Regions from separate parts of the Mycoavidus sp. SF9855 genome, predicted to be linked through region 1. Evidence: predicted binding sites of a transcription regulator. Region 1 holds the regulator's gene; the other holds the start of a gene.
What was found. Region 1 encodes LexA, which represses DNA repair genes until DNA is damaged. Its sites were predicted from a motif close to ACTGTATNNNNATACAGT; they were not measured.

Region 1 (3,427 bases):
TCCCACATCGACCACGAAAATTGCCTCTGGCATGCCGTTCATATCCTTGACACCGCCGAGCGATTTGTCCAGCTTCGCCATATTCCGTTCAAACATCAGTGCTTCTTTTTTGCTCATGCGCTCAAGGTCACCCGCCTCGACCATCGCTTCCATTTCTTTAAGCTTTTTGATCGATGATTTCAACGTTTTGAAATTGGTCAACATGCCGCCCAGCCAACGACTATTGACATAAGGCATGCCAGCGCGGGTCGCTTCTTCAGCAATAATATCGCGCGACTGGCGCTTAGTTCCGACAAATAGGATGGTGCCCCGATTAGCCGCTACTTGACGCGTATATTTCAGCGCGTCTTGAAACATAGGCAAGGTTTTTTCGAGGTTGATAATATGGATTTTGTTGCGGTGGCCAAAGATATAAGGGGCCATTTTAGGGTGCCAAAAACGCGTTTGGTGACCAAAGTGGACACCCGCTTCTAACATTTGCCGCATCGTAATAGACATGAGAATTCTCCGTAAGGGTTAGGTCTAAAACCAGCCGCGATACTATTTAGCCTATTAAATAAAGCTAAAAGCACCCTGGGTGCGCTGGTTTGATAATTTGGTTACGCTGACGCCTTGCGCATCGCGCCCAATTTTTGAGCCAAATGACAGGAGTAAAGCAGAACCAATTAGGATTTTAACACTGATTTAATAAGTATCGGAGATACTTTGTAGCCAGCTCACCGGCAACGCTGTCAGCAGGCTGGCACTATCTAATCTGCCCACTTGATATCAGCCAAGCAGGGCGCACTCTACGATTGGGCCAAACGCCAGGTCCTGCCAAATAAAAACAAAGCATGGCTGGCTTGCATTAGATGGCAGTAAATCCTGCTTTCATTCACTAGCAAAACACTTTATACTGTATAAAAAAACAGGGGTATTTGATCAAACACACAACGACACTATGCTCAAACTGACCACACGGCAACAGCAAGTTTTCAATTTGGTCCGCCACGCGATTGAACACAGCGGCTTTCCCCCAACTCGGGCAGAAATTGCCGCCCAGCTTGGTTTTAGCTCAGCGAATTCCGCTGAAGAACATTTACGGGCGCTAGCCCGCAAAGGCGCGATTGAACTCACGGCGGGGACCTCGCGTGGCATTAAACTTAAACTGGCCGCAACCCAGAGCAAGCCTCGCCAACTCACGCTGCCTGACGCTCGCCTCATGCAATTATCGCTGCCGCTGATTGGCCGCGTCGCAGCCGGCAGCCCAATCCTCGCGCAAGAACATATTGTTCAACATTATCATTGCGATCCATCCCTGTTTGCCAGCCGGCCTGACTATTTATTGCATGTGCGCGGCCTATCGATGCGCGATGCAGGGATCCTAGATGGCGATTTACTCGCTGTACGGCGTCAGGACCAAGCCCAAAACGGTCAGATTATCATCGCACGGCTCGATCATGAAGTAACCGTTAAACGCTTCAGACAGCGTGGCAAAAAAGTAGAATTAATTGCTGAAAACCCAGATTATCCTAATTTAACCATTGAGCCCGAGCAGGTGGATTTTGCCCTTGAAGGGATCGTCGTAGGTCTCATTCGACCCAGTGCATTTTAATTAAAAATGAGCCTCCATCATCCATTATCCTAATATCAGTCAAGTAAGACCTAACCTCTATCTCTAGATTAGACGCTTGGCGCTATAATAAGCGGCGCGGCGCTTTCGCCCACAACTCTAGTACAAAGTTGGCTTTAAGTGAGCGCTCTATTTACTGTGATTTCAGGATTTGAATAAAGATTGTGGTTGTGATGAAAAACCGTGGCATGTCCCAAAATACGATACCTCCAGACCATCCGGACGAAGTTTTAAGTGAACCCCACCCGCTTGCGGTAAAAGGTGGCCGGCGCGTTTGCGTGGCGCCTATGATGGATTGGACTGATCGTCACTGCCGTTATTTTCATCGGCTCTTGACGCGCCATACCTGGCTCTATACCGAAATGGTCACCACCGGCGCCCTGTTACATGGCAACGCCGCTCAGCACCTCGCATTTAATGAAGAGGAGCACCCGCTTGCGCTACAACTTGGCGGCAGTGACCCCGCTGAGCTTGCACGTTGCGCTAAGCTCGCTGCAGCAGCCAATTATGATGAGATCAATCTGAACTGCGGCTGTCCATCTGAGCGTGTGCAACGCGGTGCATTTGGTGCATGTTTAATGGCTGAGCCAGAATTGGTCGCCGATTGCGTGCGCGCGATGTGCGATGCCGTCTCGATCCCAGTCACGGTTAAACATCGCATTGGCATTAACGACCGGACTGACTATGCGTTTGTGCGCGATTTTATTGGCACCGTAGCCAACGCGGGCTGTCGCACTTTCATTGTACATGCGCGCAATGCCATCCTTGGCGGGCTCAGCCCAAAAGAAAACCGGACTATTCCACCCCTTCGATACGATTATGTTCATCGTTTAAAGTGCGATTTTCCTGAGCTTGAAATCATTCTGAACGGCGGGCTTCAAACCATTGAGCAAATGGCAGAGCAACTCGCTCATGTAGATGGCGTGATGCTAGGTCGCCAAGCCTATCATCAGCCTTGGCTGTTAGCCAGTGTTGATCAGCATTTTTACCAAGCTGCAACACCGATACTGCAGCGCGCGGAAATTGAAACGGCATTTATCGCCTATGCTGCGCAAGAACTTGAGCGCGGAACATATTTAGGCGCAATGACACGTCATATACTGGGTTTGTATCATGAGGTGCCTGGCGCCCGCAGCTGGCGACGCGTACTATCCGATCACCACAAACTTGCCACAGGTGATTTACGCATCTTCGATGAAGCGCGCAATCATGGACTTTCCCCAATCATTTGACACAGCATGCAACTCTATCACGAACTGCTACAAGATATTCTGAGCCACGGCACGCCAAAAGCAGACCGCACAGGCACAGGCACCATCAGCGTATTCGGCCGCCAACTGCGTTTTGATCTTGCCGCTGGCTTTCCGCTTCTCACCACCAAGAAAATTCATCTTAAAAGCGTGATTCACGAATTACTTTGGTTTTTGAACGGTGACACCAATATCAAATATTTAAACGATCATGGCGTAAGCATCTGGGATGAATGGGCGGATGAAAACGGCGACTTGGGTCCTGTCTACGGCCATCAATGGCGCTTCTGGCCTAAGCCGGATGGCAGCACAGTCGATCAGATTGCTCAGCTCGTCAAGCAACTCAAAGAACGGCCGCACTCACGTCGCTTATTGCTGACGGCATTAAATATCGCGGATTTTCCAGACGAATCGCAAACCCCCATCGAAAATGTTCAGGCGGGCCGCATGGCGCTCGCGCCATGCCACTGTTTAACTCAATTTTACGTCAACGATAACAAACTCAGCTGTTTACTTTACTGCCGCAGCCAAGACGTCTTTTTAGGAACGCCCTTTAACCTTGCTA
Region 2 (3,427 bases), 260 kb from region 1:
TGATACCAACCCTTTGAGTCTTGGATGCGGCGCATATGGCACGCTCTTCGGTTTGCATCAAGCAGGCATCGCAATCGACCCGGCATTTCGCGATTGGGCTCAGCGTTGTCCGATTACCAATGAAGGCTATACGCCAGGATTTTTGATGGGCCAGGCGGGCATCGCGTGGATAATGACTGAGCTGAAGGAAGTAGAACAAGCAAGCGTGCTATTAACGCAAGCGCGTGCGCATCCATTATTCGATCGTTCACACTCTCTCTTCGAAGGTAAGGCCGGCTGGGCATTCTCTGCACTCCGTCTATTTTTGGAAACGCAAGATGAGCAGTTCCTCGATGCAGCGCTCAATGTGGTTGATGAACTACTGTCGCAGGCAAAGGTGGATGCTGAACAGAGGATCTACTGGCCTCATGCTGATGGCAAAGTCCATCTCGGTCTTGGTTATGGCGCCTGCGGCATTGCGCTCGTCTTGCTTTATGCGGCGTTACTGACAAATCGGGAGCACTATATCGAAGCTGGGATGCGCGCTTTGCATTATGACATTTCCTATGGCCATAGCACGCGGGGCTGGTCGTATATGACAGATAGCAGTAATACTTTATTACCTTATTATATGTACGGATCCGCGGGTATTGGAACTGTACTTTTGCGCTATCAGTATTTCGCTGGTATCGATGCGTTTGATCAGACACTGGAGGATATCTACGCTCATACTGATGGTAAGTATTCGGTTGGATTCGGAAAATTGATGGGACTTTGTGGTATTGCAGGGTTTCGCTTGGATGCTTGGCATTACACAAAAGAAGAACGACATCGTACCGCCTTAGCAAGATTACTCAGCGGAATGGATATGTTTCGGGTGCAAAGCGAGGAGGGCCTTGCCTATCCTTCCTTAATAGACCGGATTTCATGTGATTTTGGTTATGGTACGGCAGGTATTCTTACGCTTCTAGCGCGTATACGACAATGGACGCCTGATGAACTGACGCTTGATCGTTATTTTGATAAGTGCAAAAAAGGCATGGTCATAGACGATACGATAGCTGTTTATAGCTGAAACAAACTGCTAAATTGATGCCTATCGAGGTTTTTCTGGGTCCTCGACGGTCGTTGTCGAAATCGCCTCGAGTAGCGAAAATGACGCCTCTTGGTAAGAAAAGCAAAGAATCGGGCCCATTGGTCGTTTGGCATACCGCTCCGGCCGGGAGTTTGCTGTGCCGTTGTCTGGTTATTTATTGAGTTCGTCAGTGGGCGCGCCAGTGGTTTATTTAGGCCTGGTGCCGTTACCAGCGCTGATTGAGCCTAACCCAGCGCTTAAACCAATTTTTAGCATGTCGCATATTTATCTGAACTATGCGTTAGCAACCTTGGTTGTGCTGCATCTGCTGGCAGCGCTTAAACATCAATTTATTGATCGAGATGGTGTGCTGGCGCGCATGTTGCCGTGCTGGAAAAAAAATTGATGCTTTCTAACCATATGGCCTTGCTAAGACACCTGTTTTTTTATACAGTATGTGGTATGCTAATTTGGAAAGCGGCATTTACATTTAGACGAAGCGCCGTTTACCCCCACAAAGGATGATTCATGGAAGAAAGCAAGAAAGGCCAAGCGGGCTTAACGGCTGAAAAAGGCAAAGCGCTTGCCGCTGCGCTGGCGCAGATTGAAAAGCAATTTGGCAAAGGCTCAATCATGCGCCTGGGCGATGGGGAAGTGGTTGAAGATATTCAAGTAGTCTCTACTGGCTCGCTGGGACTTGATATTGCGCTTGGGGTAGGCGGTTTGCCTCGCGGTCGTGTGGTTGAAATCTACGGGCCGGAATCCTCGGGCAAAACCACTCTCACTTTACAAGTTATTGCTGAGATGCAAAAACTCGGTGGCACCTGCGCATTTATTGATGCAGAGCACGCGTTGGACGTCCAATATGCAGCAAAGCTTGGCATCAACGTGTCTGATCTCTTGATTGCACAGCCTGATACAGGTGAGCAGGCGCTTGAGATTACAGATGCATTGGTGCGCTCGAGTTCGGTTGATTTAATTGTCATCGATTCCGTCGCCGCACTGGTACCCAAGGCTGAAATTGAGGGGGATATGGGCGACTCTTTGCCTGGCCTGCAAGCGCGCTTGATGTCACAGGCATTGCGTAAGCTTACTGGGACCATTAACAGGACAAACTGCCTAGTCATTTTTATCAATCAAATTCGGATGAAAATAGGGGTGATGTTTGGTAGTCCGGAAACCACAACGGGCGGCAATGCATTGAAGTTCTATGCATCAGTACGGCTTGATATCCGCCGCATTGGCTCAATCAAAAAAGCAGATTCGGTCATTGGCTCTGAGACGCGGGTGAAAGTGGTCAAAAATAAAGTTGCGCCGCCTTTTCGTGAAGCCATATTTGACATCCTATATGGTGAAGGCATTTCGCGTGAAGGCGAAATCATTGACCTTGGCGTGCAAGCGAAAATTGTTGAAAAGGCTGGCGCATGGTACAGCTATAATGGCGAGCGCGCTGGGCAGGGCAAAGACAATGCGCGTGAATATCTGCGTGAAAATCCAGAGATTGCCCGTGAAATTGAAAACAAAGTTCGCATTTCATTTGGCGTGGTGGCCATGCCTGCAACGGATGAAACTCAAGAAAACACTGAAACTAAAACGCCAAAGCGGCAATCAGCGCCAACTCTTGGGTGATTGTTTGTACATTTGCTTTGGAGATGTCTCATTTGTGAAATGATGCGTGCTAATCCTAGTTTAAAAGGGCGTGCATTGGGATATTTATCGCGCCGAGAATACAGTCGCGTTGAATTACAGCGCAAGTTGTCCTCTTATACAGATAGCGAAGCCGATGTCGATGCGCTACTCAACACGCTGCAGCATGAGGGTTGGTTATCTGATACTCGCTTTGCCGAAAGCGTGGCGCGCCGCCGCGCGGCGCGTTGCGGCACGCATCGAATTATTCATGAGCTCAAGCAACATGTGCTTGATGAAGAGCTAATCGAGCGCATTGGCACTGAGTTACAAGAAACCGAATTCTCCCGTGCCAAGGCTGTTTGGGAGAAAAAATATGGTGTTTTACCCGCAACCCACGTTGAACGTGCGCGGCAAGCCCGTTTTCTGATGATGCGCGGGTTTGCCAATGCAATAATCGTAAGGTTGCTCGGAGGCTGCGATGAAGATTGATAGCTATGTTAAAATCAAGGGTTTTAAAGGCCTGTTTAAAGGGATCAGCGAATGAAGATTCACGAGTACCAGGGTAAGGAAATCCTGCGCAAATTTGGTGTTGCTGTACCACGCGGCAAACCGGTATTTACAGTTGATGAGGCAGTGCAAGCTGCGCAAGAGCTTGGTGGCCCGGTATGGGTTGTTAAAGCACAGATTCATGCAGGTGGCCGTGGTAAAGGCGGTGGCGTGAAAGTGGCAAAGTCGATTGATCAG

Region 2: the regulator LexA is predicted to act here: its motif matches at 1,492-1,509, upstream of recA (recombinase RecA).

What each region holds. Positions count from the first base shown of each region.
Region 1 is NZ_CP102085.1:709,035-712,461, reverse strand. It holds gene rpsB (30S ribosomal protein S2) at 1-498, opposite strand, end outside; gene lexA (transcriptional repressor LexA) at 941-1,594, shown strand; gene dusA (tRNA dihydrouridine(20/20a) synthase DusA) at 1,900-2,844, shown strand; gene NQD60_RS03035 (thymidylate synthase) at 2,851-3,427, shown strand, end outside.
Region 2 is NZ_CP102085.1:447,218-450,644, forward strand. It holds gene lanKC (class III lanthionine synthetase LanKC) at 1-1,054, shown strand, start outside; partial or broken gene NQD60_RS01920 (cytochrome b) at 1,209-1,460, shown strand; gene recA (recombinase RecA) at 1,583-2,683, shown strand; gene recX (recombination regulator RecX) at 2,723-3,172, shown strand; gene sucC (ADP-forming succinate--CoA ligase subunit beta) at 3,224-3,427, shown strand, end outside.